One region of the Ensifer sp. LC384 genome, then DNA from elsewhere that is predicted to be linked to it. Evidence: riboswitches for the same ligand, from Rfam matches in the RefSeq annotation. Region 1 holds a riboswitch; the other holds the start of a gene.
The links. Region 1 has a riboswitch for cobalamin ahead of cobU (bifunctional adenosylcobinamide kinase/adenosylcobinamide-phosphate guanylyltransferase). Riboswitches for the same ligand answer to the same signal wherever they lie in the genome.

Region 1 (4,193 bases):
AGAGCATCCGCAATCCCGCGCGTCACTTCGTCTTGCAGCGCAAAGACATCGGCGAGTGAACCGTCGAACTTTCCGGCCCAAACGTGTCCTCCGCTGAGTGAGTCGATGAGCTGGGCATTGATGCGGAGTTGTTCTCCGGCGCGCTGCACACTGCCTTCGAGGACATATCTGACACCGAGTTCCTCGGACACCTGCCTGGGCGTCACCGCCTTACCCTTGTAGGTGAAGGTCGAGTTGCGCGCGATGACAAACAAACCGGACACCTGGGCCAGCTCGGTAACGAGGCCGTCGGTCATGCCGTCGGCGAAATATTCCTGCTTGGGATCATCGCTCACATTAGCAAACGGGAGCACTGCGATCGACGGCTTATCCGGCGGGCTCAGGTCCGAGCGTTGGCTCGAGGCTGCTTCCATGGCCGGCTCCCACGACCGCCACCAAGCCACACCGCCAGCGACGCCGAGCACCACAGCAAGCGTTACGAGCGTTGCCCAGCGTCTTATGCGGCGTCCCGTGACGGTTGCACCGCTGGGGCGAGCTTCGCCCAGCCAGAGGCGGTAGGTCCGCACCGGCTTTTCGATATGCTTCAGGCGCTGTTCGCCGAGAAAGACGAAGCCGACGTCCAGGTGCTTCTCAACTTGGTCGTAAGCGGTGCCGGAGATGACTATTCCGCCGGGTTCGGCCAGGCTCTGCAGCCGCTCGGCGATGATGACGCCATCGCCTTGGATGTCGTCGCCCTCAACGATAACGTCGCCGAGATTGATGCCGATACGGAATTCCAGCCGGCGCTCATCGACGCCGCGGCTCTCGGACTTCGCCCGCTGCACCTCCACCGCACAGCGGACCGCCTCGACGACACTGTGGAACTCGACCAGCAAGCCGTCGCCCATGGTCTTGATCAACCGCCCGCGATGCGCGGCAATCCTTTGTTCGAACAGTTCGTGCAGATCGGCCTGAAAGCGCGCGCAAGTGCCCTCCTCGTCGGCTTGGCTGAGTAGCCCATAGCCGGAAACGTCGGCAATCATCACGGCAGCAAGCCTGCGTTCCATTTGCCTTCCGGATAAACGAAGTCGCTTTGTCGATTACTTTGTCGAAATATCTTGTATTGCTAAAATATACTTCATTTGCTGCGGAATATCCTCCGTTTCCTGAGATCGAGTTCGTATCGCGGGAAACCTCTCCGCGCCCGCACAACTTTCGCGACCGCATTCGGAGCCAGGGTGTCTTTGCGCCCCGGCCTTGATTGGTGGCATGTGCGACTGAATGCTGGCGAATTGTCGCGTGCCGCATCTCGATGGGTGGCGTGTCGCACGCGTCGATTGACTTTGGTGCGCCCGCTTCCTAATCATCGGATGTTGGATGGTTTCCCCGGATCGTGGCGATGCGGGGGAATAATTGGGAATGTGACGGATGGACCCAAATCGGGCATCCTTATCGCAGCCGACCCCGCGACTGTAGAACGGTCAGGGTTCGCCATCGGGCTGAAGGCCGGCTTCCGTTCGATTGCATGGGGCAATCGCAGGTGGTTTGGAAATCAGTCGGAAAAGCCACTGGCGTGGCTTCGTGATCAGCCGGGTTGGACGCCTCTTCTTCTACGAATCGTCCGCCTTTCACGAAACCGCCCACAGCGCCGCGCGTCGGAGACGACGCGCAAAGGTTCGCTGTGGCACCGGAAAGCGCCGGGAAGGTGAGGCGGGCCGTTCGGGCCCAGGCATCGGTGTTCGCGTCATAACGGGGCACGATGCAGTGGACCCGTGACGCCGTGAGCCAGGAGACCTGCCGTCCGACAGGGGCATTCCGCCCGAAGGGAAGCCCGCTTCCCACGCCATCACGGAGGTTGTCTTGGCTCATAGATCGTTTCCCGAACGCGCCTTAGGCGCGGTGAAATCCTGTTGCCGCACGAATTCGCTACCAAGCACATGAGGCCGCAACGCACATGAGCAATTCCAGTGCCGGGCCGGTTCTCGTCCTCGGCGGCGCCCGTTCCGGCAAATCCAGCTTTTCCGAAAGGCTCGTCGAAGCCTCGGGGCTAAACATGCACTATGTCGCGACCGGCCGTGCCTGGGACGACGAGATGCGCGAGCGCATCGACCATCACCGGGCAAGGCGCGGCGATGGCTGGACGACGCATGAGGAGCCGCTCGATCTCGTTTCGCTGCTGACACGCATCGATGACGGAAACCGCGTGGTTCTCGTCGACTGCCTGACGCTGTGGGTTACCAACCTGATGATGGAAGGACGCGACATGGCGGCGGAGTTCGCCGCCCTGGCCGCCTTTCTGCCTGAGGCGCGGGCGCGCCTGATCCTTGTTTCCAACGAAGTCGGCCTCGGCATCGTGCCCGAGAACCGCATGGCCCGCGACTTCCGCGACCATGCCGGCCGGCTTCACCAGATCGTTGCGGAGAAATCTGCGGAAGTTTACTTTGTCGCGGCCGGTTTGCCGCTGAAAATGAAGGGTTGATCCATGACCACTGCGAGAGCCAACCAGGGCAAGATCCCGGCGACCGTCATCACCGGCTTCCTTGGCGCCGGCAAGACGACGATGATCCGCAACCTGCTGCAGAACGCTGACGGCAAGCGCATCGCGCTGATCATCAACGAGTTCGGCGATCTCGGCGTTGACGGCGACGTGCTGAAGGGCTGCGGCGCGGAGGCCTGCTCGGAGGACGACATCATCGAGCTCACCAATGGCTGCATCTGCTGCACGGTTGCCGATGATTTCATCCCGACCATGACCAAGCTGCTCGAGCGCGAAAAGCGTCCGGATCACATCATCATCGAAACCTCGGGTCTGGCGCTGCCGCAACCGCTGATCGCCGCCTTCAACTGGCCGGACATTCGCAGCGAAGTGACCGTCGATGGCGTCGTCACCGTGGTCGACAGCGCCGCAGTTGCCGCCGGGCGCTTTGCCGATGACCACGACAAGGTCGATGCGCTGCGCGTCGAGGACGACAATCTCGACCACGAAAGTCCGATCGAGGAACTGTTCGAGGACCAGCTGACCGCTGCCGATCTGATCGTGCTCAACAAGACCGATCTGATCGACGCATCCGGCCTCAAAGCCGTGCGCGACGAGGTGTCTTCGCGCACCAGCCGCAAGCCAACGATGATCGAGGCGAAGAACGGCGAAGTGGCCGTTGCCATCCTGCTCGGCCTCGGTGTCGGCACGGAAAGCGATATCGCCAACCGCAAGTCTCACCACGAGATGGAGCATGAGGCCGGCGAGGAGCATGACCACGATGAGTTCGACAGCTTCGTCGTCGAGCTCGGCGCGATCGCCGATCCGGCAGCCTTCATCGATCGCCTCAAGGGCGTGATCGCCGAGCATGACGTGCTGCGCCTGAAGGGCTTTGCCGATGTGCCCGGCAAGCCGATGCGGCTCCTGATCCAGGCCGTTGGCGCGCGTATCGACCAGTATTACGACCGTGCCTGGGCGACCGGCGAAAAGCGCGGCACGCGCCTCGTCGTCATCGGCCTGCACGATATGGACGAAGCAGCGGTGCGCGCCGCCATCACCGCGCTCGCCTAACTCTTTGAAGCAACGCAATTCCAGGAAAGCGTTTCACACGTTTCCTGGAATTGCTTGAACGGACAGAACAATGCATCTGCTTCTCGCCCAGAAAGGAACGATCGCCGACGGCAACGAGGCGATCGACCTGGGGCAAACGCCGGCGGACATCCTTTTCCTGTCGGCCGCCGACACCGAGCTTTCGTCGATCGCAGCGGCCCATGGCCGGCGCGACGGAGATCGGGGCCTGCGCATCGCCAGCCTGATGAACCTGATGCATCCGATGTCGGTCGACACCTATGTCGAACGCACGGCAAGGCATGCGAAGCTCATCGTGGTCAGGCCGCTCGGTGGCGCCAGCTATTTCCGTTATGTGCTGGAAGCATTGCATGCCGCCGCCGTCACCCACCGTTTCCAGATCGCGGTGCTGCCCGGCGACGACAAGCCGGACCCTGGCCTCGAGCCGTTTTCGACCGTCGAGCCCGACGACCGGCAGCGCCTCTGGGCCTATTTCACCGAGGGCGGCGCCGACAATGCCGGGTTGTTCCTCGACTATGCCGAGGCGCTGATCTCGGGCGCAGAGAAGCCACAACCGGCAAAGCCGCTCCTAAAGGCCGGTATCTGGTGGCCGGGTGCGGGCGTCATCGGCGTCCGGGAATGGCTGGGGTGCGTTCAAGGGGGCGTGGTA
Region 2 (4,193 bases), on a different contig from region 1:
TTTCAAGGCTTTGCGGACCGCTTCGATACGACCGTTGAGGAGATGCTCGACGGGCGGGCGAAGACCGGCACGTTGCTTGGGCGCTTCCCGAGGCTCGACGAGATCGCCGACTATGCCGCCTTCGTCGCCTCGGACCGAGCTGGCGCCATGACAGGGGCGATTGCCAATCTGACCTGCGGTTCGCTGGTCGACTGATGGAGACAGCCGGCGGATCTCAAAAAGTCCGCCGGCGCGCGGTCTTCAGCTGCGTGCAAAGCCCAGAATGAAGAGGGCCAGCGCACCGATCGAGGAAATCGTGCGCACATGGTTCCACCAGACCCAGTCGGTCAGGTAGCGCTGCTGCCAGATTTCGGTCGCCGCCTGCCCGGGCGTGGCCGCCGCCAGCGCATCGTTCATCGGTACGTTGAAGACGATGGTGACGATCAACACGCCGACGACGTAAACGATGCCGCCCGCTGCCAGCAGTAGGCTGCCCTCGCCTCCCCAAACAAAAGCAGCAACTGCCAGGACCAGCCCCAGAAGCGCCGTACCCATGAAGGCGCTGAGGAACAGCGGATTCTGGATCACCACGTTGATGGCGTTCATCGCCGCGATCCCCTGCTCCGCCGGAAGCCGCGACAACGCCTGCATGATGCAGACCGAGAAGATGAAGAACAGCCCGGCCATCAGGCCGGAGCCGATCGCGGCGGCAAACGCCAGAGCGGGGATCAGCGGGATCATGCGGCAATACTCCAGACACCTGTTGCAGCGGTCTCCCGGGCGTAGTCGGCGAAGTCGCGCGGTTTACGCCCAAGCACGCGCTCGACATCGGACGTCAGTTGCGAATTGCGTCCGTCGAGCACCGATGTGAAGAGATAGCGGATGAGTTCGACATAGTCATCAGGCAAACCATCGGCCCGCAACTGCGCGGTGAAGTCGGCAACCGGCACGGACTGGTAAGCGATCCGGCGGTTGGCAGCCGCGGCGATCTCGGCCACAGCCTGGGCAAAGGTCATCAGTCGCGGGCCGGTCAGTTCATAGATCTTGCCGATATGCCCGTCGTCCAGAAGTGCTGCAACCGCGACATCGGCAATGTCGTCGCTGCCGATGAAAGGCTCGGTGATCTCATCCGGCGGCAGGAAGACGGAACCGCTGCAAACGGCATCGGCCAAAAAATCCTCGCTGAAATTCTCGAAGAACCAGCTTGCCCGGATGATCGTCCAGTCGGCGCCGGAGGCCTGCAACTCGCGCTCAGCTGCTTCCGCCTCGTCCTCACCGCGCCCCGACAGAAGCACCAGCCGCTTGATGCCCGAGCGGACGGCAAGGCTCGAGAATTTGCGAATGACGTCGACGGCGCCCGGCACCGCCAGATCCGGCTGATAGCAGACGTAGATGCGCTCGACATTTTCGAGCACGGGCGCCCAGGTCGCCTCATCCGTCCAGTCGAAGGAAGGCGACGCCGAACGGGCGCCGATGCGCACGGCAACACCGCGCTCCTGAAGGCGGGCAGCGATCCGCCGCCCCGTCTTGCCCGTACCGCCCAAAACCAGTGTGAGTTTGTCAGTCATCACTTCCTCCTGAGGTTAATTCACAAATATGAGCAACTCTCACATTTGCAAATGTGATAAATCCTCGTATTTTAGGAGTCAAGTCAAAATGTGAGCATCACTCATGATTCTAGAGATAAGCCCAGCTGCGGTTCCCGCTGACGACGTGACCGCGCTGCGCCGGACGCCGAGCCAGAAACGCAGCCGCGAGCGCGTCGAGCAAATCCTTGCCTGCGCTACGGCGATCATTCAGGAGAAGGGCAGCGACGCCATGCGCATGAGCGAAGTTGCTGAAAAGGCTGGAATTTCGATCGGCTCTCTCTACCAGTACTTCCCCGACAAGGCGGCGATCGTGCGCACGCTGGCCGAGCGTTACAATGCAGTCTGCCGCGAGTGCATCGAAGCCGAGCTTGCCAAGGTGACGTCGATCGCAGAACTTCGTGACGCCTTCTCTGTGCTGTTCGACATCTATTACGATATGTTCCTGGCCGAGCCTGTGATGCGCGACATCTGGTCGGCGATGCAGGCCGACAAGGCGCTGCGCGAGATCGACCTTTCGCAAAGCCGCGCCGGCGGCCGGCTGCTTGCTGACGTCTGGGCGCGGTTTGCGCCCGACACGCCGCGTGAAACGATCGACAGCGCTGCCTTTTTGATCATGCATCTGGGCGATTGCACGATGCGGCTTGCGGTCTCCGTCGACCGGGCAGAGGGCGACCAGATCGTCGAAGCCTATAAACGCATGATCCTTCGGGATTTTGTCGCGGATGGGCCGGGCCGCGGCGCAAGTCCAATTGACATCTCCGGGGTGCGATCCTAATCATCATGGATCGATTGGTTCTCGCAACGCGAACGCGTTTCGGGAGTAAACGGGAACGTGACGGATGGACCCATGCTGGGCATTCAAATCACGGCCGACCCCGCGACTGTAGAGCGACGTGAATGCGCCGTTCCGGAGCGATCCGGAAAAAGCCACTGGAGACGAGACCGCGAGAGGGCGGCCCTTGATCTGGGAAGGCGAGGCAAATCCAGGGTGATCTCACCCGACGTCCTGAGCCAGGAAACCTGCCAGTCGATACGGGCATAGGGCCCAAACCGGGAAATATCCCGATGCCATCACGGAGGTTGTCATGGCTACATCTACAGTTTCGAGCATTCCGCTCTCCCTCAGCGATCGTCTGACCGCAGGTATCATCGCGCTCCTCATCGGCGGCTTCCTCGTCTTCGGCGCCGGCCTGGCGAACTCGGCCGTGCTGCACGATACCGCGCACGACACCCGCCACTCCTATGGCTTCCCCTGCCACTAAGCGATGTTCAGGGACGCGACATGCGTTCCGCATCGACATAGCTGCGGACAAAAACGCTTCCGGCTGCTGCATAATTCCTTCAATCGGAATCGCAGCGCCGGACGCGTTTATCTGCGTCTGATGCAGATTGAAGGTCTGCCGGGCAGAGCCGTTCGCATATTTGCCAAGGGGACACGGCGCTGCCTGCCAAGTGCATGGCGCGCCGCTATCGAGGGATATCGAAAATGATTGTCAGAACGCTTCTGGCCGCGATCGTGGCTGGATTGATTGCCGGTGTCTTCATGACCGGCGCCCAGGAACTGCGCGTCGTGCCGCTGATCCTGCATGCGGAAGAATTCGAAGGTGAGGCACCGGCCGCCGGTGAGCAGCCCGCCGCCGCACAGCCGGGAACGGCCGAGCCGGCAGCTGCCGGCCACGACCAGCATTCGTCGCTGAAGGCGGTTTCGCCGCTTGGTGCGCTGCTCGACGCATTGTCGCCGATCACGCCCGCCTACGCCCATGAGGGCGAACACGAGGAAGGCGGCATCATGTTCGGCATGAGCCGCTTCTCCGGCACGCTGATCGCCAATCTGGTGACCGGCTCCGGCTTCGCGCTGCTGCTCGCCGGCGTCAGCCTCGTCATCGGTTACCCGATCACGCTCAGGAACGGCGCACTCTGGGGCGCCTGCGGCTGGCTAGCCGTACACATGCTGCCGGCAATCGGCCTGCCGCCGGAACTGCCGGGCTTCCCGGCCGCCGAACTAGGAGACCGTCAGGTCTGGTGGGGTGCGACCGTGCTGCTGTCGGCAGCCGGCCTCTATCTGCTGGTGCTGCGGCAAGAGATCGTCGCCAAGATCATCGGCCTCGTGCTGGTCGCGGCACCGCATGTCTATGGCGCGCCGCAACCGTCGGACATCTCCAGCAATGTGCCGGCCGTGCTCGGCGCCGAATTCGCCGTGGCGGCCCTTGCCACCACGCTTGCCTTCTGGATCGTTCTCGGCGTCGTGTCGGGCTTCATCAACGATCGTTTCGCCAAGGCGTAACAGACAAGCCCTGCCGGCCAAAGGTTGGCAGGACCTACAGCGCCGCGCGTCTATTTAGACGCGCAAAGGTCGCTGTAACACTTTGAGTTGCGCATAATTTTGTCCTTAAATCGATTCCGATTTAAGGAATTATGCAGTAGCGTCGAGAACAGAGCCCCTGATATCATCGATGTCAGGGGCTCTGTCGTTGAACGCCTCAGCGGAGCTGCGATGCCAGCAGATGCGCTTGCAATCGCGCGCGGCGGTCGTCCGGCGCCAGCAGCACGCAACTGTCGCAGAAGCTGCCGCCTTCGGTTCGATAATAGAGACAACAGCCGCCGCGCAGGCGATAGATGCGCGAC

Region 2: it holds a riboswitch for cobalamin, as region 1 does, so the genes downstream of both, BC363_RS01870 (CbtB-domain containing protein) here and cobU (bifunctional adenosylcobinamide kinase/adenosylcobinamide-phosphate guanylyltransferase) in region 1, are expected to answer to the same signal.

Annotation. Positions count from the first base shown of each region.
Region 1 is NZ_MBST01000011.1:34,135-38,327, reverse strand. It holds gene BC363_RS11360 (adenylate/guanylate cyclase domain-containing protein) at 1-1,046, opposite strand, end outside; cobalamin riboswitch at 1,341-1,796, shown strand; gene cobU (bifunctional adenosylcobinamide kinase/adenosylcobinamide-phosphate guanylyltransferase) at 1,934-2,458, shown strand; gene cobW (cobalamin biosynthesis protein CobW) at 2,462-3,526, shown strand; gene cobN (cobaltochelatase subunit CobN) at 3,597-4,193, shown strand, end outside.
Region 2 is NZ_MBST01000001.1:389,852-394,044, forward strand. It holds gene BC363_RS01850 (SDR family oxidoreductase) at 1-195, shown strand, start outside; gene BC363_RS01855 (anthrone oxygenase family protein) at 241-720, opposite strand; gene BC363_RS01860 (NAD(P)H-binding protein) at 717-1,547, opposite strand; gene BC363_RS01865 (TetR/AcrR family transcriptional regulator) at 1,651-2,343, shown strand; cobalamin riboswitch at 2,342-2,611, shown strand; gene BC363_RS01870 (CbtB-domain containing protein) at 2,654-2,830, shown strand; gene BC363_RS01875 (CbtA family protein) at 3,055-3,852, shown strand; gene BC363_RS01880 ((2Fe-2S)-binding protein) at 4,049-4,193, opposite strand, start outside.